Regions from separate parts of the Exiguobacterium sp. s161 genome, predicted to be linked through region 1. Evidence: riboswitches for the same ligand, from Rfam matches in the RefSeq annotation. Region 1 holds a riboswitch; the other holds the start of a gene.
The links. Region 1 has a riboswitch for FMN ahead of KNQ14_RS02405 (ECF transporter S component). Riboswitches for the same ligand answer to the same signal wherever they lie in the genome.

Region 1 (21,691 bases):
TGGAACGTTTCAAGGATCGCCAAGTCGTCTTACTGGGTGGCGGTGACTCAGCAGTTGACTGGTCATTGATGCTTGAGCCGATCGCAAAATCCGTCACGCTCGTCCACCGTCGTGACAAGTTCCGTGCCCATGAACATTCGGTCGAACTGTTACACGATTCGTCCGTCAACGTCATGACGCCGTATACACTTGAATCGGTCACAGGTGAGACGCACATCGAGACGCTGACGTTCAAACATGCTGAAAGTGGTGAAGTCGTCGTCGTCGCTGCGGACGATGTCGTCTGTAACTTCGGCTTCGTCTCGTCACTCGGACCGCTCAAAGAATGGGAAGTCGAATTCGAACGCAATTCGATTCGTGTCAATTCGAAGATGGAGACTGCGATTCCGGGCGTCTTCGCTTGTGGTGATATCGCGACTTACGAAGGACGCGTTAAACTGATCGCAACGGGCTTCGGTGAAGCACCGATCGCCGTTAACCAAGCGAAACTTCTCGTTGATCCATCTGCTCGTCACCCGCAACACTCGACGAGTCTGTTCGAAAAAGTAACGAATCATTCTTGAGATAACTGAATGGCTGTAAACAAATAAGAGGTCGAATTCCGGATGACATACCGGAGTCCGACCTCTTATTTTCATGGAATCACATCGAGGACGTGACCAAACATCTTCGACTCCCACAGGAAAAGGAAGCACGATGCGTGCTTCCGTCAGGGATAGGGAAGACCCGACAGATCACATGGAATGGGAACTGGCGCGGCTTACATCCCGCCTAAGGAAAGCGAAGATGTTGAAAACGTCCGATTTCATACGGATGATCTTTTAACAGGTATCCGGTAAACCCGTTGCACGAGTTCCACCCCACCTCGCTCAATCATCGATTCTTCGAAGACCTGACCACCGAATCGCTCGTAAAACTGGCACGCTGGATTATCTCGCAAGACAGAAACCTGCATCGTCTCATATTCCGCTAAGTCCTCAGCGATGCGTTGAAACAACGCTTTTCCGAGTCCTTGTCCTTGTAACGCTTGCAAGACGTAAATCGCATACAGCTCCCCTTCACGCGTATCACTTCGACTGGGTCCACCTTGCGCAAAGCCAACGACTTCTTCTCCTGACACGGCAACATACACGCGCTGATTGACTAATGTCTGTTCCCATTGTTGCGTCCGTTTCACATGCGACAACTGTGCTAAATACAGATCTGGAATGATACCTTGATACGTCTCGCGCCAGGCATCAATATGAACGCGGGCGATAGCTGACGCATCTTCTAGACGTGCTTCACGGATTCTCATAACGGGATGATGAAGCGACGTGTCTCGCGTCCATTACGAACAGTCGGCTCAATTTCTCGTCCGCCGTTCGCTAAGATGACACGGCGAGATGCTAGATTATCAACGCCACACGTCAACAGCACTTGATCGAGTCCACGTTGCCGTGCTTCTTCTAGCGCTAAACGGAGCCCAGTCGTCGCATATCCTTTCTGACGCTCGGATGGTCGGATGCCGTATCCGATGTGTCCACCGTACAACTTCAAGTTCTCCGTCAAGTCATGCCGGAAGTTCAGCGCACCGACGATTCGTTGCCCGTCGACCATCCAGTACGTCGAATGGGTGACAAGACCCGGTCTGACTGTTGTCTCCATTTCCTTCAGTTCCGCAAAATAAGCGCCCAGTGGTTCATATGTGTCTCCGACTGCTTCCGGCACGATCGTTTCGCCCGACTCTCGCCAGTCTTCTAAAAAGGCGCGATACTCTGTCTCCCACGCAAGAGTTGGTTTCATCAACTGCATCATTGGTGATTGCGCACCTCCTCTTCAATCAAACGATCGAGCCAGTCATCGACATGTTGGAACAGATAGCCGGCTTGTTTGGCAGCTGTCGTATCCATATAGAAATCGCGTTCTGGCGCAAGAGGCGATTCATCCTCTCCTTTTGCGACGAGTTGACTTGTCGTCCCCGCAACGCGGTCGATTTTATCCACTAGGTCTTGAATGGATAAGACACCGTCACTTGCAGCGTTGATCGGTCCCGTCAGTTCGGAGCGACCACACCACTCCAGAAAGGCAGCGGCTTCGTAACTTGAGATATACCCCATCTTCGCGTATGTGTTTTCGGCAACAATCGAACGCCCGTCAAGCGCCCGCTTGATATGAAAGACGAGTCGCTCCGTGTAGTCATCTGGTCCGAGAACGACCGGGAAACGGACCGCAACGACTGGGAACGTCGCCCGTTGGAAGAAATAACTCTCCGCTTGGCGTTTCCCTTCACCATATCCATGTTCCTTCTCGAGATCATATTTCCCGGGAAACGGGTTATAGGCACGCTCGGTGATATTCGCACCACCGCCTTCATAGACAGACATCGTCGACGTCAACACGTAACGCCCGACTTTTCCTTCAAACGCGTCGATCGCGAGCTTTGCTTGATACGGTGTGAAACAGATATTGTCATAGATAACATCCCAGTGCTGTTGGCTTAAGTCCTTCATCGTACTACTTGACGTCCGGTCCCCTTTGAAAAATGTCAAGCCCTTCGCAACCGGTGGCGTATGCTCGCCGCGTGTGACGATTGTCACGTCATCCCCCGAATCGGCTAACCGAATCGCAAGCCGGCGTCCGAAGTAGCGTGTTCCCCCGAAGATCAATACTTTTCTCATCCTGAAGCCCTCCCTGTTCGTAGTAGCATTCACTCTCTTAATATTTCGAGTCAACGGAACAGGTCTCCTGTATGCGGACAATAAAAAAATCGTGGACGATGTCCACGATTGGATTCATTAACAGCCACCCGGTGTCCCGGCATTCGTTGCCGTCCGGAACGATGTCCCGCAACCGCATGTTGCGATGGCATTCGGATTCGTGATCGTGAATCCGCCGCCGAGCATCGACTGCTTATAATCGATTTCCAGTCCTTTGACGACCGGGTAATCTTTTTCGTCCACGATGACGGTCACGCCGTGCTGTTCGAAAACGAGATCCGTTTCTTTCTGTTGGTCGAATCCCATTCCGTACGACAGACCACTACATCCACCACCTTGGACGAGCATCCGAAGATTCCGTTCATCTGCTGGTGCCTGCGCCATCATGTCTTGGACTTGTAGCGCTGCTGCCTCCGTTAAATGGATCATGTCATCACCTTCCTTTTCTTTAGTATACGCAACTTCTGAGCGAATCGAAACCTAGTTGCTTGAAACTATCTTGAATTCGTTGTATAAATGGTATGTACAACAAAATAATCGTTCCATCTTCAGGGCAGGGTGAAATTCCCGACCGGCGGTAAACAACTATTATGAGTTGAAGCCCGCGAGCGAATAGGGCGCTATTTGCTGATTCTGTGTAATTCAGGAGCCGACAGTATAGTCTGGATGGGAGAAGATGGCGGCATGAGTTTGAATTTGATCGATTTTTGCAACAATCGATTAGGTTTATTTAATGCGGACTTCTCCCCTGTTGATTTCATCAATAGGGGTTTCTTTATGGACGCAGTCATGCCAATACTTCATCGAGAGGAACGAGCAAAAGGAGACAATACTCGTATGAAACGCACACAAAAAATGGTCACTCTGTCAATGTTAGGTTCAATCTCGTTTGTTCTTATGCTTATCAATTTCCCACTACCGTTCTTACCGAACTATCTGAAAATCGACTTCAGTGATGTTCCTGCTCTCGTCGCAGCGATCATGTTCTCACCGGTCGCAGGTGTCATCGTCGAAGCATTGAAGAACGTGTTATATTACATTTTCCGCGGAAGTGGTGTTCCAGTCGGAGAATTCGCAAACTTCGCTGCTGGTGTCGCATTCGTGCTTCCTGTCAGCTGGTTCTATCACAAAAAGAAATCAACACAAGGTCTCGCAACTGGTCTCGTCGCTGGTACGATCACGATGGCACTCGGTCTTGCGATTCTCAACTATATCTTGATCCTTCCAGCGTATGCATGGTTCCTCGGTATGGACTACATGGCGGATCCAGCTGTCAAATGGACAGCGATCACAGCCGGTATCTTACCGTTTAACGTCATCAAGGCGTTGTTCATCTCGGCACTCTTCATTCCGTTGTTCTTGAAACTACGACCATGGATGATGCGCCGTCAACAATCTGCCTGATCCGAAAAGCTGCGCCCGCTGACGGACACGAATCCCCTCGTTCAGACGAACGAGGGGATTTTTTGGCTGTCCGTGCTCACAGCTCATTCTCTTCGATTTTTAGGTAAATTTTTTCAAGCAACTCTTCCGGCGTCTCGCCTACGACCGTCTCACCATCAACGAGACAAAAATGATCAAGCGAACAAATACCGCAATAGCCGAGGCAACCGTATTCGACGACGTCGACGTTCGGATCACGTTCGAGTTGCTCCATGACGACCTGTGTACCAGCCGCTAAGTTACTGATACAAAATTCAATAATCGGATTCACTTTTTTTCCTCCTTCAAGCAGGAAACGACCTGCCTCATGTCGTATTATACAAGGTCAGACTGATTTAGGGGAACTAAGGGGGATTTTACGTTATGAAGCAATTGGTCGTACTCGGCGGAGGATATGGTGGAATGCGGATTTGTGAGCGATTCAAGGACGAGGAAGTTGCCGTCACGCTCGTCGACCGTCTACCGTACCACGCACTCAAAACGGAATATTACGCACTCGCAGCAGGTACATTATCAGATCGGGATGTCCGGATTGAATTTCCGGAGGGGAAACATCTTACTTATAAATATGGACATGTCATTAAAATCTCACCAGAGACGAATACGGTCCACCTGCAAGACGGATCAGAATTATTCTATGATGACTTGATCATCGCCCTCGGTTGCGAGGATAAATACCACAACATTCCGGGTGCTCAAGAGTTTACATACAGCATCCAGACACTTGAAGAATCGCGCAAGACACAGCAAGCGATCTGTGGTCTGTCACCGGGGTCCGTCGTCTCGATCGTCGGTGCTGGACTATCCGGTGTCGAACTCGCTAGTGAACTGCATGAGAGCCGAAAGGATTTAACGATTCGTCTGTTCGACCGCGGTCCATCCGTCTTGTCATTCTTATCCGACAAAGTCTCATCTTACGTCCAGGAATGGTTCGAGGAGCATGACGTGGAAGTCATCAACAATTCGAACGTCACGCTCGTCACGGCGGACGACGTCCGAAACGGCGACGATACGTACCCGTCGGACTTGACGATTTGGACGGCAGGTACGCAGCCGGTCAAGGTCGTTCGTGATCTCGGCTTTGCTGCAGATAGCGGTGGTCGGATCAAATTGACGGCACATCATCACGTACCGGAATACGATAACGTCTTCGTCATCGGCGATTGTGCCAGCTTGCCGTATGCGCCAAGCGGTCAACTCGCAGAACATCAGGCAGAACAAGTCGTCGACGTCTTGCAAGCGAAGTGGCAAGGGAAAAAATTGCCGAAACTGCCAGAAATCAAACTGCGCGGAATGCTCGGATCGCTCGGGAAATCAGATGGTTTCGGGATCGTCATGGGCAAGCAAGCGCTGACGGGGAAAGTCCCACGTCTCTTGAAGTCCGGTGTCTTATGGAAACACAAAAAGATTAAATGAGCAAAAGAGGTGTCCCGATCTTTGGGATACCTCTTTGTCGTTCACCCCGTCTGACTTAACTTCGCATCAATCGCTGCCGTAATCGTCTTCAGTTTGACGTACCCCTCGTCAATCATCTCATCATCGAGCACGATCAATGGATAAAAATAGACATCCTCTTTTAAGGCTTCCGTCCATTGATCCGATGTTGCTGTCTCGAAATCGACATAGCGAAGCGTCATCGCTTGCTCATATTTCCGTCCGAGGACGGCTTGTAGCCAACTGAACGTCTCTTCCGAGCTAGGTGCCCCGACACAACTCGGACAAGTGACCGCTGTTCCATAAACCGTGATTTCCATCTTGAAGTCCCCCTTTTCAATGCTCTCCTCTTTAGTATACAAGTTTTCCAGATTGAGAACATTTTTCAACCCTGTTACAATGAAACTATACGAAAGGATGTGTTTACGCATGGAAATGTTTGATCAAGTGAATGAAGTTCTTGAAAAATTGCGTCCGTTCCTTCTTCGTGATGGAGGAGACGTTGAACTCGTAGATGTAGAAGACGGAATCGTAAAACTCCGTTTGATGGGAGCTTGTGGTAGCTGCCCAAGTTCAACGATCACATTGAAGGCCGGTATCGAACGTGCCCTTCTTGAAGAAGTCGCTGGCGTCGTTGAAGTCGAACAAGTCTTCTAATACATGAAATCCCGAACGAATTCTCGTTCGGGATTTTTTGATTCATAGAATCCATTCTGCTAACGTATCGACCATGTATGTCGGTTGACGATCCTGACCTTGAATGAAGACGGGTGTATGGACGCCAGAATTGACGTGCATCGTCCGGATGCCTCCATTGATTCCGAATAGAATATCCGTATGGTAGTTATCCCCGACCATGATGACGTCTTCTTTTGACAGACCAATCATCTCCGTTGCGATATCGACCATGACCGGTTCCGGTTTACCGATGAAGAACGGTTCCTTCTCCGTCGTCACGCGCAGGACGGACGTCAAGGCACCGTTTCCTGGTAAGAATCCACGTTCTGTCGGAATGGCAATGTCTCCGTTCGTCGAGATGAAGCGAGCACCAGCACGAATCGCGAGGGCACCGACAGCGAGTTTTTCATACGTGATCTGACGGTCGAGACCGATGACGACGTAATCTGCCGCTTCGGTTGCGACGACGTCTAACCCTTCCCGTTCAAGCGCATCAATCAGTCCTGTCTCACCGATCGCATAGACGCGCGCTTTCGGTGATAGATCAGCGATATAACGACCGGTCGCCATCGCACTCGTCAAGACGTGTTTCGCATCGGAATGAACACCCATCCCGCGTAATTTCTCCGCCACGGCTTCTGCCGTCATCGACGCATTATTCGTCACGAACAAATACGGAATCCCTTCTGCTTGCAGACGATTGACGAAATCGACCGCTTCTTTTACCGGTTCCGTTCCGTTATACATCGTTCCATCTAAATCAAATAAATAGCCTTTTGCCTTCATCCTGACTCACTCCTCGTTTGGTAAAAATGCAGACACCGGTCCGAGTTCTGTCTCGATATACCGGCGAATCGCTTCCGGGAAACGACGTAGCTCTGCTTCCTCTGTCTCAAGTACCGCCCGAATCTCCGCCATACTCGACTGTGTGAATGACCGGACGATCAACGTACGTAACGCAACGAGCTTCTTCAGACTCGTCGCGAGCGGTCCATCGATGACCTTCTCATCTTCTAAAATGAGGATGATATCTTCATAACTTCCCGGATCCCGCATGATGAATCCATCAATCATACTGTTTCCGATGTCGATGACACTTTCGATGACTAAAAAACCGATCCGTTCCATAGCCAGTGCCGTCGTCACCGGATCCCCCGTAACTTCCTTACTTTGTCGAAGTGCCGTCTCATAACAAACGACCGTCTCTTCGATTTTTTGACGATTGACGAAATACATCTTCATTCCCCCTCACATCCTCCATTTTATCGTTATCCGGCAATCCTGAAAAGCAGAAAGGTCATTTGCATCACATTCCCCAATGTGTTATCCTCAATTTAGATTTTTGCTGAAAATAGTATGTCACATTGGTGACGTGGAGGTTATATACATGGAACGGGAACTCGCACTGGAAATCGTACGCGCCACGGAAGCAGCAGCACTAGCTTCTGCTCAATGGATTGGTCGCGGTAAGAAAAATGAAGCGGATGATGCAGCAACGACTGCGATGCGCGAAGTCTTGAACACGGTCAACATGAACGGAACGGTCGTCATCGGTGAAGGCGAACTCGACGAAGCACCGATGCTCTTCATCGGCGAACGTGTTGGAACAGCAAACGGTCCAATCGTTGACATCGCCGTCGACCCGCTCGAAGGTACGAATATCGTCGCCAAAGGTCTCGGTAATGCGATGGTCGTCATCGCTGTCGCCGATCAAGGTGCCCTGCTCCACGCACCGGATATGTATATGGATAAATTAACAGTTGGACCGAACTTGAAGGGGCACGTCTCGCTCGACGATCCACTTGAAGTCATCATTGAAAAAGCAGCTCAATACAACAATAAACGGATTGAGGACGTCACGGTCATCATGCAGGACCGCCCGCGTCACGATCACTTCCGCGAAGCCGCGATGCGAATGGGCGCACGGGTTCGTCTGTTCGAAGACGGCGATGTCTCAGCTGGAATCGCACCACTCTCTCCTGCGACAGGAATCGATATCTTCATCGGTACAGGCGGTGCTCCTGAAGGTGTCATCACGGCTGCTGCCGTTAAAGCGATGGGCGGCGACATGCAAGCACGCTTACACCCGATGAACGAAGAAGAAACTGCTCGTGTCATCCGGATGGGGCTTGAAGATCCGCTTCAACTTTTAACGCTTGATGACCTCATCAAAAGCGACGACTGTATCTTTGCTGCGACCGGCGTCACGACGGGTGAAATGCTCGATGGCGTTAAGTTCTTGACGGATGATATCGTTGAGACGACATCCCTTGTCATGCGTTCAAAGACACGGACGATTCGAAAAGTCATCGCCGAGCATAGCTTATCGCGTAAACCATACTTGCAAAAAGTCCCCCAAACCCTTTAATCTGAAACAGATGTTAGGGAAATGAGGGAAGCTGAATGATGGAAGAACGTGATTTTTTATATGATGATGTCGAACAAACGAAGACACGCTTCGTCAGTTGGATTGGAGAAGCCAGTCGGTTTGATCTCGCCATCACCCACTCGGAGCATTTTTACGGTAAGATTCTCGTCTTGAATCTCTTATCGAATCGCTTTGCGATCATCGGTGCGGACGATTTTGATGAACCGGGCTACATCGCGACGGCGTTTGACGTCGAAGACGATGCGGCAACGGAACTCGAGATGTATCTGCGCGCTTATATCGGTCTATGAAAAAAGCCTTCGTCCGCGGACGAAGGCTTTTTCTTATAAGAGACGATCGTTTCGTTCATTTAGTGTGTTCGGTCCGCTGAAGACGTTCGTATTGTCTGACTCGTCATGGGCACGGCGTTCTGAATGCTGATCCGCTTCATCACCGACGAGTAATACGAATTGACCACTTTCGACCGCATGATTCGCACGATCGACGTCTTCCTTCGTCAAGCCACTTCCGTGGATGGCGTCGCCATGAGAAGCTGTGTCATCTTTTTTGAAGATGCTCTTGATTTCCTGCCAGAGATTACGATGATCTTCCTGTGACAGACGCGTAGATGTCTGTTGGTTGTTCAAATCCGCTAGTTCCTCGATTTGTTCGAGATCGTATTTGTCGTGTGCTAAGACTTTTAAATCAGTCGAGACGACACCGGCAACACGGAGATCGTGCACGGCACTAACAACTTCTGGTACGGATGAGTAAATTCCAACGATTCGCATGGATGGTTCCCCCTATAGGTACATGATACTTATAGTAATAGCCGAATTCCGTCCACTAGAAACGTTTTTCTGTATGACAGTTTGATTACTCGCTTTCCGTCTTCTCTGGTGCAGGTGCGAACTTCCGTTTCAACTTCAACGTATTGGATGAAGAACCGTCGAAGCGAGGTGGTGCTTCTTCTCCTTCTACCAATCCGATCTTCTTGACGATGAAGTAGGCACATCCGAAGTTACAGTATTCGTAGAGATAATCCGCCACATGCGAAATTTTCGTATCGAATGTCGCTTTCTCGTGTTGATCCTCATAGAAGCCACGTAGCCGTAATTGACCGTGCCCCCAGTCCCCCACGATATAATCATATTTCTCTAGGACATCGCTAAAACGACCGATGAAGGCTTCCTCATTAAAACCTTCCCGCTTCTCTTCGACGACCTCATAACGTTCCCGATTGACTTGTATCATTATTCCCACCTCCTGCTGTTCTTATCATAGCATATTCCATTTCGCCTGGCAGACGAAAAACCGTCCGAGCAACTGCTCGAACGGTTTTTGATCGTTAGTCGATCGGAAGTGCTGTTTTATTCTTTTTCGCTGCGTTGACTTGCTCATCCGCGTGATACGACGAACGAACGAGTGGACCTGCCTCACAGTGCGAGAATCCTTTGCTGAGCGCGATCTGCTTCAGTTCAGCGAACTCTTGTGGTGTATAGTATTTGATGACGTCGAGGTGTTTTTTCGTCGGTTGGAGATACTGACCGATTGTCATGATGTCGACGTTATTTGCGCGAAGATCATCCATCGTTTCAAGAATCTCTTCCCATGTCTCACCAAGACCAAGCATCAAGCTCGACTTCGTTGGAATTTCAGGTGCGAGTTCCTTCGAACGACGAAGGAATTCAAGCGTCCGGTCGTAAGTTGCTTTCGCACGAACGGTCGGCGTCAGACGGCGGACCGTCTCGATGTTGTGGTTCATGATGTCTGGTTGTGCATCGATCAGCGTTTTCAATGCCTCAAAGTTCCCACCCATATCTGAAGGCAAGACTTCGATTGACGTCTCTGGATTCATCCGACGGACTTCACGAACCGTTTCAGCGTAAACGCCTGCTCCGAAATCATTCAGATCGTCGCGTGCGACCGCCGTGATGACCGCGTGCTTCAGGTTCATCAATCGAACGGATTCCGCGACACGTTTTGGTTCTTCGAGATCGAGTTCGTTCGGACGTCCTGTCGTCACGGCGCAAAAACGGCACGCACGTGTGCAGATACTTCCGAGAATCATGAACGTCGCCGTCCGGCGAACCGCCCAACACTCGTGGATATTCGGACACTTTGCTTCCTCACAGACAGTATGTAGCTTTTTCTCGCGCATCATACTTTTTAATTCTGTGTAGGTTTCATTCGTATTCAGCTTGATTTTCAACCATTCCGGTTTACGTTGGATTTCTCCGCGTCCCATGGTTTCGCTTCCCCCTTCATCCCCAAAAAGTCAATTCATGTCTGCTTTAGTATAACAAACAATCAGGGTTTGCGAACATGCAATTCATTATATTCCGACTTCTCCGATAAGCGTTTGAACAACAAATCCCGTAACAATTCCGGCATGAAGTATTCTTTTGGCATTTCTTTGATCGCTGGAAAGAGTGGACCGAACGTGAACATATCCGGCAAGACGACCGTATAGTTTTGCGTTGGCTCAAGCGGTTGATGTGCCGCCAAACCAGCATAATGCATCCGCCCCATCAACTTACCACGGAAACCGAGACCACGAACCTTTAATTGTTCGAACTGATCTGTTTTGACTTCGTCGAGGAAAGTTTGTAATTCCCCTCCGGTCATCGTCACTTTACAAGGATTGATCGGGTGCGGGCAGAGTCGATGTAAATCAAAGGCAGAAACAGAACCTGGTGGAAGTGACCCAAGCAGAATGCCTGCTGGGACACAAGCGATATCCGCATCACACCAATCACGCATCGTCTCGACGAGTAACTGCGAAAACGGCGACTCACTGAACCAGTCATTGGCTAGACCCGATGTCTCGCCAATCGGCTCCTTCATCTGTTGTTCCGCCAGATACTGCTCCCGGTCAAGTAATTTTGCCGTCGCTTCATCCTCGGCGTAATCATGCAAGGAGTGAAGGACCGCTTCCTTCTCGCCAGTATCCGTATTCATGTAGATCTCACCTGCATATTGCCCATGTTTTCCCGCTTGTGTGATCAAGACACCGTTCTTAACGACACCGTCATCAAGGACATGATGCGTATGCGCACCGATGATCAAATCGAGCTCCGGAAAACGCATCGCGAGTTCTTCGTCTTGATAGAAACCGAGGTGACTTAAGCAAATCAAGACGTCGACTTCCTGGCGCAAACGCTCGATTTCACGCGCCGCGACTTCAAACGGTTCTTCGATCGTCCAACCAAGTAAACCGTATAGTTCAATATACGGTGCCGTCAGACCAAAGACGCCGACTTTTCCGGTCGGTAATTCGTGAATGACTCCTTGCTTGGCAAACGGTGCTTCTAAATTCGAGACGAGGACCGGAAAGTCCGCTTCCGTGTAGAGGTTCGCTAACCAGTCGTGCGGAAACGTGATGCCTTCATTGTTCCCGATCGTCACGGCAGTCGGCATCAACGCATTCAGTAGATGCGTATTGATTTTTCCTTTTGTTGCTTCCGTCGCTGGATCGACACGGTCAGCATGATCGCCGAGATCAAAAACGAGCGAATCATACGTCCGGTGTTCCTTGACGAAGGACATGTAGCGAGGCCACATGTCGAAGTGTGAATGCAGATCATTATAGTGAATGATGTGTAACTTCATGCAGAAGCCCCCCTTGATGATTTAAAACAATGAGATTTGTCGCGGCGCGAGTTCATAGTCGAGATCGAGAATCTCGATTAATCGTTTCGCATTCGGGGCAGCATCTCCTGCTGAGTTGTTATTGAAGAAGACATAGACATCCTTTGCTTCCGCTGCCACGTTTCGGACGTGGTTTGCGAGTTCCTGTAACTCGTCTTCTGAGTAACGATAGAGACAGCGGACTTTTCGCCAATCGTCGCTGCTTTGACCCGGTTTCTTTAACCAACCCGCTTTATTTCGTCCATGGAGGCGGATGAATGCCGTCTCCTGCGTCACGACCGGTACGAATGGTACGGAACCATCTTCCGTCTGCGGTTCGTCACAAATCGTATGAATGAACTGATGTTCCTTCAAAAAACGGAGCGTCCGCTCACGATAAACATCTGAATACCACGATGGATTCCGGAACTCGATCGCGACCGGCAGTCCAGCAAGTGATTTTCGGATCGTTTGCAAATATTCCAAGTGCATTTTGCTGACATCGAACCAGGGCGGCAACTGCACGAGGATTGCCGCAATCTTTCCACTCTTTCGCATCGGTTCGATCGACGCGATATATTGTTCAAAAATCGGTCCGAGCGGATCTTTGTTGTCCCGGTCGTGCCCACTCATCGCCCGGTGGACCTTGACGATGAAGCGAAACCCGTCCGGCGTCTCGGATACCCATTTCTCATAGTTTCGTTCCGGTTGAATCGCATAGAATGTCGAGTCGACTTCGACCGCTGGAAAATGACCGGCATAAGCAGCCAGTTTCTCTTTACGATCTTGCGGGGTCAAGTAGAGACTATCATGATCTCCCCAGCCCGTGACACCGATATATATCATGCTCTCTTCCCCCTTGTGTGTTCTATTCTACCTATTCATCATAGCATAGCAGAATCCGGGATTTCTTCTTCGATGCTTCAATTTAAACGTTCATATTCAAGTATGATACATCCCGATTCGAAGCATTGTGTTTTGATCATTTTTAAGTGTTGCGGTTGATCGAACACCGGAAACATCCGTTTTCCACCGCCGAGCAGAACGGGATAAATCACGACATGATAACGGTCGACGAGTCCAAGTCGTATCGCTTCAGCAGCAAGCGTCGCCCCACCAATCGCGATCTGTTTTCCAGGCAAGGCTTTTAGTGCTTGAAGTTCCTCGGTAAGTGACTTGGTCGCTAGACGTGTCTTTCCTTCGACAGCGTCGAGCGTCCGCGAGAAGACGACCTTCTCAAGCGATTGCCAGGTTTTCGCATACTCAACGACAATCGGCTCGTCTTCCTGATCCGCTGTCTCCCAGTATTGCATCATCTCGTACAAACGACGTCCATAGACATGGGTATCGAACGCTTTCTCATAGTCATTGAAATACTGATGTAATTCTGCGTCCGGTGAAGCGAAATCGATCCTACCTGACGCATCTTCGATATAACCGTCAAGCGAGACTTGAAAGGAATAGACGATGTCACGCATAGTAATCCCTCCTTTTTCACTCTTTACCCGAATACCCATTTCATGAAAAAACTCTCCCATCCGTAGATGAGAGAGTAAGACGAATTATCCGATTGAACCTTCCATCTCGAACTTGATGAGACGGTTCATTTCGACCGCATATTCCATTGGAAGTTCTTTTGTGAATGGCTCGATGAAGCCCATGACGATCATTTCCGTTGCTTCCTCTTGTGAGATCCCGCGGCTCATGAGGTAGAACAATTGCTCTTCCGAGACCTTCGAGACTTTCGCTTCGTGCTCGAGCGAAATGTTATCGTTGAGGATTTCGTTGTACGGAATCGTATCCGACGTCGATTGGTTATCCATGATGAGCGTATCACATTCGATGTTCGAACGTGCACCTGTCGCTTTCCGTCCGAAGTGAACGATACCGCGGTACGTGACTTTACCACCGTGTTTTGAAATCGACTTCGAGACGATCGTCGACGACGTGTTTGGTGCTAAGTGAATCATTTTCGCACCTGCATCTTGGTGTTGACCTTTACCAGCGATTGCGATTGACAATGTCATACCACGTGAACCTTCACCTTTGAGGATGACGGCTGGGTATTTCATCGTCAGTTTTGAACCGATGTTACCATCGACCCATTCCATCGTTGCGCCAGCTTCACAGATTGCACGCTTCGTAACGAGGTTGTAGACGTTGTTCGCCCAGTTTTGGATCGTTGTGTAACGGCAGTAAGCGTTTTTGTTGATGAAGATCTCAACGACCGCTGAGTGAAGCGAGTTCGTTGTGTAGACCGGTGCTGTACATCCTTCGACGTAGTGAACCGATGCTTCGTCATCAACGATGATCAACGTCCGCTCGAATTGACCCATGTTTTCCGAGTTGATGCGGAAGTAGGCTTGAAGCGGCGTGTCGACTTTAACACCTTTTGGTACGTAGATGAACGATCCACCTGACCAGACCGCTGTGTTCAAAGCTGCGAACTTGTTGTCTGTTGGCGGGATCAATTTTCCGAAGTATTCACGGAAGATATCTTCGTTCTCTTTTAAGGCTGTATCTGTATCTTTGAAGACGACACCGATTTCTTCGAGGTCTTCTTTCATGTTGTGGTAGACAACCTCTGACTCGTACTGAGCCGAGACACCTGCCAAGTATTTTTGCTCTGCTTCTGGGATACCGAGCTTGTCAAACGTACGTTTGATTTCTTCCGGTACTTCATCCCACGATTTCTCTGCACGTTCAGACGGCTTGACGTAATACGTGATGTCGTCGAAGTTCAATTCTGAGAGATCGCCACCCCACGCTGGCATTGCTTGTTCGTTGAAGATCTTGAGTGATTTCAAACGGAAATCAAGCATCCATTGTGGTTCTTCCTTCATTTTCGAGATCGTTTCGACGACTTCAGTCGTCAAGCCGCGTCCAGAACGGAAGATCGAGATATCGCGATCGTGGAAACCATATTTATAATCGCCAATTTCCGGCATGTTCTTTGCCATGTTCATTTCCTCCTCTTACTTGCTTGTGACCGAAGTTTACTTCCCTTCTTCTACGCCGCGTTCGAGCGCCTTCCAGGCAAGTGTCGCACATTTGATCCGTGCCGGGAATTTCGTAACACCCGAGAGTGCCTCGACGTCCCCGAGGTCGAACGATTCGTCGTCATAGTCTTTTCCTTGGACCATGTCCGAAAAGATATCCGCGAGTCGTAAGGCTTCTTCGATAGTCTTACCTTTGACGAGTTGCGTCATCATTGAAGCAGACGCCATGCTGATCGAGCAGCCCTCCCCGTCAAATTTCGCATCACGGACGACATCGTCTTCAATCGCGAGCTGGAGACGAATCGTATCGCCGCACGTCGGATTGTTCATGTCGATCGTGACGCCCCCCTCGATCGCACCGCGATTTCGGGGAGTTTTATAGTGATCCATGATCACTTGACGATACAAGTGATCGAGATTGTTAAAATCCATGACTGAAATACTCCTTCGTTTGGCGAAGTCCTGTCACGAGTGCGTCAACCTCTTCTTTCGTGTTGTAGAGATAGAAGCTAGCGCGAGCCGTCGAGCTCGCTCCGAGCCAACGCATCAAGGGCTGTGCACAGTGATGACCGGCGCGAACCGCGATTCCCTGCATATCAAGGACGGTTGCGACGTCATGTGCATGGACATCACCGAGATTGAACGTGACGAGTCCAACGCGTTCTTCCGGACCGTAAATCGTGAGTCCGTCGATGTCACGCATTTGTGCCATCGCGTACTGCGCGAGTTCACGTTCGTGTGCTTCGACGTTCTCTAAACCAATCTCTTCTAAGAAATCAATCGCTGCTGATAAACCAACGGCACCAGCGATGATTGGTGTACCCGCTTCGAAACGATATGGAGACGGTTTGAACGTCGACTCTTCAAGACCAACGTAATCAATCATCTCACCACCGAATTCGACCGGTTCCATCGCATTGAGTAATGCCTTTTTCCCGTAAAGGACACCAACGCCTGTCGGACCACACATCTTGTGTGCGGAAAAAGCGAGGAAGTCACAGTCGAGATCCGTGACATTGATCCGTTGGTGCGGTGCACTTTGCGCAGCATCGACGACCATGACTGCACCGCGAGCGTGCGCAAGACGAGCGACTTCTTTGATCGGATTGATTGTACCGAGAACGTTCGAGACATGTGCCATCGCGACGATCTTCGTCCGGTCAGACAGTTGTGCTTCGACTGCTTCGACCGTCACGCGACCATCCGCTGTCAAATCAACGTATTTCAACTTCGCTTTTTTGCGTTTAGCGACTTGTTGCCACGGAATGAGATTCGCATGGTGTTCGAGGTACGTGACGACGATTTCGTCGCCTTCTTCGACATGCTTCATGCCGTAGCTTGACGCGACGATGTTGATCGCCGTCGTCGTGCCGCGGGTAAAGATAATTTCTTCATGGTGTTGCGCCTGGATGAAACGACGAACGTTCTCACGCGCACCTTCGTACGCATCCGTCGCTCGTGTTCCGAGCGTATGGACGCCACGGTGCACATTCGAATGAATCGTCTTATAGTAGTCGTCAATCGCATTGATGACGACGAGCGGCTTCTGCGAAGAGGCCGCACTATCGAGATAGACGAGTTTCCGGTCGTTGACCTGTTGGTCGAGGATCGGAAACTGATTGCGGATGGATGCATCGATTCCCATATTAGTTTACTTTCCCTTCGATGACTTGAACGAGACGTTCTTTCACCGAGTCAATCGCAAGTTCCGAGACGACTGGCTGGAGGAATCCGTGAACGACGAGGCGTTCTGCTTCCTTCCGTGAAAGGCCACGGCTCATCAAGTAGTAGAGTTGTAGTTCATCGACACGACCGACAGATGCCGCGTGTCCTGCCATGACGTCATCCTCATCGATCAAGAGGATCGGGTTCGCATCACCACGTGCCTTTTCAGACAACATGAGGACACGTTCCGTTTGAACGCCGTTTGATTTCGAAGCGCCGTGATGGATCATCGACGTTCCGTTGAAGATCGATGTTGCTGCGTCTTTTTGGACACCGTGGATCAAGATGAAACCTTCTGATCCTTTACCGAAGTGGTCCGTCCGGACGTTGAAGTTTTGTTTTTGCTCTCCACGACCGACCGTAACGGCTTTCGTATCTGAGAACGAATCGTTTCCGACGAGGTGTGTTTTTGTTTCTGTAACCGTGTGACCGTCATTCATGTGACCGAGTGCCCATTCAAGCTTCGCGCCTTGTTTGACGACACCACGACGGTTCATATACGTGATGGCACCTTTCGATAGCGTGTCGACACCACCGAAGAGGACTTTTGCGTTGTCTTCAACGAAGACTTCTGTGACGACGTTGACGTTATGCGCTTCTTCACCGTAAGAGACGAAGTTCTCGATATACGTCAGTTCGCTGTCCGCATCTGCGACGATGATCGCGTGATGGTAAAGCGCTGCGCCTGATTGCTCAAGCGTGTAGATCGCTTGCATCGGTACAGAAAGCTTGACGCCTTTTGGTACATAAAGGAACGTACCGCCGTTACGAAGTGCTGCGTTTAATGCCGCAAGACGATCTTCGTTGACTTGAACACCTTCCGTCATGAAGTACTTCTCGACGAGTTCCGGGTGTTGTTTTAATGCGTCTTCGAGCGTCGTGAAGATGACGCCGTTCGCCGCTTCACTGTTTTGCGCGTGGACGAGTTGTCCGTTACGCGTGACGAGCATATGATCACGGTTTTCGCCGATCAATGCTTCGATATCTGAAGAAAGACCAGTGACGGTTTCGAGTTCCGTCGTACCTTCTGTGAAGTTCCAGCCTTCGATCTTGATTTTTTCTACTTTTGGCAATGCGAGCGTTGGGGCAAGATCAAGCGCGTCTTGACGCTTTGCGACCATCCAAGATGGTTCCCCTAAGCGAGTCGCACGTTCTGCCACTGCCTCGCGATTTACTGCAAGATTCAGTTCTACAGTCATCATGCTTCCTCCCTCGTCTTACGCTTTTGTTTCGATTTCGACGTCTTCGATGCCGAGTTCTTTTTTAACCCAGTCATAACCTTCTGCTTCGAGACGGTGTGCGAGTTCTTTACCACCAGACATGACGATTTTTCCGCCCATCATGATGTGGATGAAGTCTGGCTCGATATAGTTCAAGAGACGTTGGTAGTGCGTGATGATCAAGCAGCCGAATTCAGGTGAACGCATTTCGTTGACACCTTTTGCGACGACTTTCAATGCATCGATATCAAGACCTGAATCGATTTCATCAAGAATCGCGATCGCTGGTTTAAGCATCATCATCTGAAGAATTTCGTTACGTTTCTTTTCTCCACCAGAGAAACCTTCGTTGAGGTAACGGTGTGCCATTTCTGAAGGCATCTCGAGAAGACCCATTTGTGAATCAAGCTCACGGATGAACTTCATGAGTGAGATTTCATCGCCTTCTTCACGACGCGAGTTGATCGCTGAACGAAGGAAGTCGGAGTTCGTGACACCACTGATTTCGCTTGGGTACTGCATTGCGAGGAACATTCCCGCTTGTGCGCGCTCATCGACTTCCATGTCGAGGACGTCTTCGCCGTCGAGTGTGACTGAACCAGATGTCACTTCGTACGATGGGTGACCCATCAATGCTGATGCGAGTGTTGATTTACCTGTCCCGTTTGGTCCCATGACCGCGTGGATTTCCCCGCCTTTGATTTCCAAGTTGACGCCTTTCAAGATTTCCTTGCCGTCGATCGCGACGTGTAGATCTTCAATCTTCAAGTGTGAAGCCTTCATGTTAGAATCCCTCCATCTATTCATTTCGTGACTGACGATTCAGAACACGAGCGTTACTAATTTAGTATCATTCTAATCTTAAAGAAACATCGCGTATTATTCAAGCGTCATCGCTCGTTGATTTTTCTCAAAATCATGCGTTTTGTTGAGAATCATTCGAAAGTTTCACCGGTTCCTCGAGTTCCTCGATCGTCGAAGCCCGATGAATCCGTTGTGACAGTAAGAGCAGTGGTATTCCGAATAATGTCAAGCCCGCTAATATCCCGAAAATCGGTAACGGACGGTCCGCTCCATATAAACTTAACAAATGTCCTCCGGCGATCGGACCGATGGATTGTCCGATCGACGTTAAGCCCATCGCCCCGAAATAACTGCCCCGTAATTCTGGCTTCGCGAACCGATCAGTCAAGATATCAGTCATCGTGAACATCATGACTTCCCCGCACGTGAAGATGAACATCGCGACGATCATCAACCAGATCGCGTTCGCATTTCCCATGATGAACAATCCGATCGCAACTGTCGCAATCCCGGTCGTGATCGAAACGAGCGGTGACGTCTTGACACCAAACTTCATGATCGGATATTGAACGATCAAGACGGTGATCGCATTGATCGTGATTAAGATCGCATAGAGTGTCTTCCCGCCTTCAAGGAGTGACGTTTCCGTCAAGAACTGTGGCAAGGTCGAGTTGAACTGGCTGTAGCCGAAGACGCCGAAGATGATACCGGCGAGTGCCAGCGTAAAGGCGATATCCGTCCGCAACAGACGAACCGTTGCTCCGAACGATACCTTTTTCCCACCATGCGTCTCGGTGATCGGGTGACGTTTGAATAAGATACCGATCATCACCCCGTACACGATATAGACGAACGCCGTGATGTAAAACGTCGCGGACGTGTTCCCCGCACTCAGCAGCAAAGCGATTCCCGGTCCAATCGCTGCTGCGATGTTGATCATCGCGTAACGGATATTGAAGACGAACAACCGGTTCGCTTCGTCCGTCGTATCACTGATCAAGGCACGGGCGGACGGTTCAAAAATCGAGCGACAGACCCCGTTCAAGGCACTAAGCGTAAAAAATGCCCAGAACGTCTCGACTTGCGCAAGTGCGATGAAGACGATCGCGAATCCGATCGTTCCGGCAAACATCATCGCCCGCCGTCCATACCGGTCCGACAATGTACCACCGATGAAGCTCATGACAAGACTGGCGATCGCTGAGATACTGAGGACCCAGCCGACATCGACCGGATCGAATTTCAAAACGGTCGTCATGTAGATGGCGAAGAACGGCATCGTGATGAACGTTCCGAGACGCGAGAAAAACGTCCCGAACAAGACCCCGAGTGTCAACGGATGCAGTTGACGTATGCGTTGCATATGATTCCCCCTAACCCCTGTTTCAGGCAAATGAAAAGCATCCTTCCATTATATAGGAAGGATGCCGGTTTCGGTGAACTTATTTGCTGACTGGAACGACCGCACCTTTGTACTTGTCGAGAATCCAATCTTGGTTTTTCTTCTCGTGCAGAACGTCAAGAAGTGCTGTGACACGCTTGACTTTCTCATCGCCGTCACGTGTGACGATGATGTTGACGTATGGTGAAGACTCATCTTCTGAAGCGATCGCGTCTTTCAGTGGGTTCAGACCGTTATCGATCGCATAGTTCGTGTTGATGAGGACGGCGTCGCCTTCATTATTTTTGTAAGCTTGCGGAAGCAGTGATGCTTCGATGTTCGTCTTGAACTTGAGTTTCTTCGGGTTCTCTGCGATATCACCGAGTTGTGCATCTGTCGTTTTACCGTCTTTAAGCTTGATCAATCCTTCATTTTGAAGGAACGTCAAGACACGACCGCGTTCCGCGACGTTTGAGCTCGTTAAGATCGTTGCACCGTTTGGTAACTTATCGAGTGACTTGTATTTCTTCGAGTAGATACCGAGTGGTTCAACGTGGACGCCACCTGCGTTCGCGAACTTATATGATTTGTTTTCTTTCTCTTGTTGCTCAAGATACGGTACGTGCTGGAAGTAGTTCGCATCGATTTCTTTCGCTGCGAGCGCTTTGTTCGGAAGTACGTAATCTTGGAACTTCTTGATTTCAAGCTTGTAACCTTTTGCTTCGTATTCTTTTTTAACGTGCTCAAGAATCTCAGCGTGCGGTACGTTTGATGCACCAACGACGAGTGTTTTGTCGTCGCTACCTGATCCTGATGATTTTTCGCCACATGCAGCAAGGCTGATTGCTAAGACGGATACAGCAGCAGTGCCTACGAATTTTTTCCAAACTTTCATGAATGATTCCTCCAATATGAATAAAATTTGAATTAACGTTTATCGATCGCACGGATCAGCAAATCACCAATGATTTGGATGACGAAGACGATCGCTAAAATTAAGAGTGTCGCAATGACGATGACATCGTTTTGAGAACGCTGGAATCCTTCGATGAAGGCCATGTCCCCAAGTCCACCTCCGCCGACTACTCCGGCCATTGCCGTATAACCGACAAGTGAGACGAGTGTGACCGTGATACCAGAAACGATGGCAGGCAACGCTTCCGGGATTAAGACTTTATAGATGATTTGGAACTTCGTCGCGCCCATCGATTCAGCTGCCTCGATGACACCTTTATCGACTTCACGTAACGCGAGTTCAACCATCCGACCGTAAAATGGTGCAGCACCGAAAATCAGTGCCGGTAATGCTG
Region 2 (3,516 bases), 420 kb from region 1:
TCTCCGATTATGTCCAGCCGAACATGGCACTGGCTGAGGGTGAGATCGACGCCAATGCCTTCCAGACGATTTCCTACTTCAACGCTTTCAAGAAAGAACATAACTTGAAGCTATCGCCGATTGCGACGACTGTCATCGCACCGATGGGGATCTACTCGGATAAATACAAGGATGTCAAAGATATTCCAAATGGCGGAAAAATCGCTGTTCCGAACGAAGCGACGAACATGGGACGCGCCCTCTTGTTACTGCAAGAAGCAGGTCTGATCAAGCTACCGGACGACTTCGATGGTAACGGTTCGGTCGATAAGATCGTCGAGAATCCGAAGAAGCTGAAAATCGTTCCGATCGTCGCCGGACAAACGCCACGCGTCTTACCGGACGTCGCGGCGTCTATCATCAACAATGGCATCGCGGTTGACGCTGGCTTCAACCCGATCAAGGACTCGATCGTTCATGAGAACGAGACAGCAAAACCATACATCAACATCATCGCGACACGGACGGAAGACAAGAACAAAAAAGAACTGAAAAAAATCGCATCGCTGTATCAACAAAAAGATGTCGCGGCCTTCATCAAAAAAGAATACAAAGGCAGTACGATCCCGACGTTCGTTCCACTGAGCGACATCGGCGAATAATTTCAAAAGGAGAGTGGACAGTATGACGACACCAGTACGCACGACATGGGTAGAGACGATTGAACAGGATATCGAACAAAAACGGGAATCGTATCTTGAGACAAGTCACCGGATTCATGCAACGCCGGAAATCGGGAACGAGGAATTCTTTGCTTCGCGGCTCCATGCGGAGCGTCTAACGGCGGAAGGTTTTACAGTAGAACTCGGCGTCGCGGGGCATGATACCGCGTTCTTCGCGAAGAAATCGAGCGACCGACCAGGCGCAACGATTGCCTTTCTTGCTGAATACGATGCGTTGCCGAGTATTGGTCACGCGTGCGGTCATAATATCATCGGCACGACGAGCGTCGCAGCGGCGATCGCGCTCAGTAAAGTGCTCGATGAAGTCGGCGGGAGTGTCGTTGTCCTTGGAACACCAGCCGAGGAAGGTGGACCGAACGGCAGTGCGAAAGGCAGTTTCGTCAAACATCAGTTACTGGAAGGAATCGATGCAGCCTTGATGGTCCATCCGTCGGGACAAACACGGATCACGGGTTCTTCCCTTGCGGTCGATCCACTCGACTTTGCCTTTACGGGTCGTCCGGCGCACGCAGCGGCGTCACCGGAAGAAGGCATCAACGCCCTCGACGCTGTCATTCAACTCTTCAATGGAATCAATGCCTTACGTCAGCAGTTACCAGACGATGTCCGGATCCACGGGATCATCACGCATGGAGGCGATGCGCCGAACATCATCCCGGAATACGCAAAAGCACGTTTCTTCATCCGGGCAACGACACGGGAACGATTGAATGCCGTCACGGAAAAAGTCAAAGCCGTCGCCCAAGGCGCGGCACTCGCGACTGGGGCGACGCTCGATGTCATCGCCTTCCAAAATGAAGTCGATAACCTCGTCTTCAACCGGACGTTCGACCGTCTGTTCCAAGAAGAAGCAGAGGCGCTCGGCGAAATCGTTCACTTGGACGAACGACCGGGTCTTGGTTCAACGGACGCCGGTAACATCAGTCAAGTCATCCCGACGATCCATCCGTATATCAAGATTGGACCAGATGATCTCGTCGCCCATACGGAAGCATTCAAAGAAGCGGCCCGTTCAGAAGCTGGAGATGAAGCATTGATCACAGGAGCAAAAATCCTCGCCCGGACAGCGCTTCGCGTCCTCGCTGATGAACGGACGCGCGGGGCGATTGCGCAAGAATTCCATGACCGGAAGAATGGTTATTTGTAAGTGGAAAATAACGACTGGACGCACTGCTATCAAGTGCTCCGGTCGTTTTTGAGATGCAGTCGATTACGAATTGGGGACGGGTGACAGAAGTGGAACGAAATCAAAAAAGAGACAAGACAGAAGCATTTGCGCTTTGTTTTCTTGAAAAAGATATGCTAGGCTAAAGTTGTATAACTCAATAATCCAGTTCTTCGGGGTAGGGTGAAAATCCCAACCGGCGGTGATGCGATCAATCGATCGACGAGCCCGCGACCCATGATGTACGCATCATGGCTGACTTGGTGAGATTCCAGGGCCGACGGTAAAGTCCGGATGGGAGAAGAACGAAACGACGCGATTCAAGCTGTTTTCTGAAAAAATGTTTTCAGGAGACGGTCTCTTTCTGCATGAAAAAATGCAGGAAGCGAACCGTGTATTTCGTGAACCCTTCTATACAGACGCCCCTTTTTCAAGGGGCGTCTTTTTTCATTTGAAAGGAGTGAACGCGATGTCACAGATGATGAGTTATGCCATGCAATTAGCACAAATGTTACACGGACAAACAAGTCCGAATCCAAGTGTCGGCTGTGTCATCGTCAAACAAGGACGCATCATCGGCTTCGGTGCACACCGGTTTGCCGGTGGGCCGCACGCAGAAGTCGAAGCCTTACGGATGGCAGGAGAAGCCGCCCGTGGTGCCGATCTCTACGTGACGCTCGAGCCATGCAACCATCACGGCAAGACGCCACCATGCACGGAAGCAATTCTACAAGCAGGAATCAAACGAGTCTTCGTTGCAACGGAAGACAAACATGCGATTGTCGCTGGTTCCGGAATCAAACGGCTACAGGACGCGGGAATCGAAGTCGATGTCGGCTTGTTACGGCATGAGGCAGAAGCCCTTTACACGGTATTCTGGAAGACGATCGAACGAAAACGTCCGACCGTGACCGTCAAAATCGCTCAGACGATGAACGGGATCGCGACGACAGGTGAACAGCGCTGGATCACGTCAGAAGAAGCACGCGCGAACGGTCGTGCCCTGCGTGGACGCCACGATGCCATCCTCGTCGGAAGTGAGACGGTGCTCGTCGATGATCCGGCACTGACGTTACGCGCATCGTCAGGCATCGAGCCGATTCGAGTAATCGTTGATCGCCGGGGGCGGATTCCGGAGACGGCGCAAGTCTTCCGCGATGGTAAAAATCCAACCTACTGGCTGACGAGTGTTCCTCGGATTAGTCACGATCAGGTGACGGTCCTCGTTGGTGAATATGAGACGCCGGAAGCGATTTTGAAACGCTTATACGAACAAGACATCCGTAGTGTCTTGATTGAAGGCGGACCAACGATTCAAGCCGCTTTCCTTGAGGCAGATCTCGTTGACCGAATCGAAGTCTACCAAGCCCCATCGATTTTTGAAGGCGATGCGTGGAATGGTCAACACGATATCGAAGATCGTTTTCAAATCGACCAGGTTGAGACGGTCGGACCGGATCTCCATCTGACGTACATCCGAAAGGAGGAGACGACATGTTCACCGGATTGATTGAAGAAGTCGGAACCTTAAAACGAAAGATCCCGCGACCGAACGGGTTAGCGCTTGAAATTGAGGCGCACCGGGTACTCGAAGGAACGAAGATCGGTGATAGCATCGCCGTCGACGGG

Region 2: another riboswitch for FMN. It lies ahead of ribD (bifunctional diaminohydroxyphosphoribosylaminopyrimidine deaminase/5-amino-6-(5-phosphoribosylamino)uracil reductase RibD); the one in region 1 lies ahead of KNQ14_RS02405 (ECF transporter S component).

The regions. Positions count from the first base shown of each region.
Region 1 is NZ_JACSNH010000001.1:482,319-504,009, reverse strand. Features, by position in the region: gene KNQ14_RS02430 (NAD(P)/FAD-dependent oxidoreductase) at 1-563, shown strand, start outside; gene KNQ14_RS02425 (GNAT family N-acetyltransferase) at 806-1,297, opposite strand; gene KNQ14_RS02420 (GNAT family N-acetyltransferase) at 1,294-1,797, opposite strand; gene KNQ14_RS02415 (NAD-dependent epimerase/dehydratase family protein) at 1,794-2,660, opposite strand; gene KNQ14_RS02410 (HesB/IscA family protein) at 2,778-3,128, opposite strand; FMN riboswitch at 3,240-3,381, shown strand; gene KNQ14_RS02405 (ECF transporter S component) at 3,537-4,103, shown strand; gene KNQ14_RS02400 (YuzB family protein) at 4,180-4,413, opposite strand; gene KNQ14_RS02395 (NAD(P)/FAD-dependent oxidoreductase) at 4,506-5,558, shown strand; gene KNQ14_RS02390 (DUF1462 family protein) at 5,600-5,896, opposite strand; gene KNQ14_RS02385 (NifU family protein) at 6,006-6,233, shown strand; gene KNQ14_RS02380 (TIGR01457 family HAD-type hydrolase) at 6,276-7,040, opposite strand; gene KNQ14_RS02375 (DUF86 domain-containing protein) at 7,047-7,490, opposite strand; gene glpX (class II fructose-bisphosphatase) at 7,642-8,622, shown strand; gene KNQ14_RS02365 (DUF3055 domain-containing protein) at 8,658-8,933, shown strand; gene KNQ14_RS02360 (general stress protein) at 8,967-9,413, opposite strand; gene KNQ14_RS02355 (YutD family protein) at 9,499-9,876, opposite strand; gene lipA (lipoyl synthase) at 9,971-10,870, opposite strand; gene KNQ14_RS02345 (bifunctional metallophosphatase/5'-nucleotidase) at 10,933-12,234, opposite strand; gene KNQ14_RS02340 (DUF72 domain-containing protein) at 12,256-13,098, opposite strand; gene KNQ14_RS02335 (dihydrofolate reductase family protein) at 13,176-13,730, opposite strand; gene sufB (Fe-S cluster assembly protein SufB) at 13,815-15,212, opposite strand; gene sufU (Fe-S cluster assembly sulfur transfer protein SufU) at 15,249-15,683, opposite strand; gene KNQ14_RS02320 (cysteine desulfurase) at 15,673-16,896, opposite strand; gene sufD (Fe-S cluster assembly protein SufD) at 16,898-18,175, opposite strand; gene sufC (Fe-S cluster assembly ATPase SufC) at 18,194-18,979, opposite strand; gene KNQ14_RS02305 (MDR family MFS transporter) at 19,113-20,363, opposite strand; gene KNQ14_RS02300 (MetQ/NlpA family ABC transporter substrate-binding protein) at 20,443-21,276, opposite strand; gene KNQ14_RS02295 (methionine ABC transporter permease) at 21,309-21,691, opposite strand, start outside.
Region 2 is NZ_JACSNH010000001.1:70,499-74,014, forward strand. Features, by position in the region: gene KNQ14_RS00415 (MetQ/NlpA family ABC transporter substrate-binding protein) at 1-641, shown strand, start outside; gene KNQ14_RS00420 (M20 family metallopeptidase) at 664-1,869, shown strand; FMN riboswitch at 2,053-2,197, shown strand; gene ribD (bifunctional diaminohydroxyphosphoribosylaminopyrimidine deaminase/5-amino-6-(5-phosphoribosylamino)uracil reductase RibD) at 2,357-3,397, shown strand; gene ribE (riboflavin synthase) at 3,382-3,516, shown strand, end outside.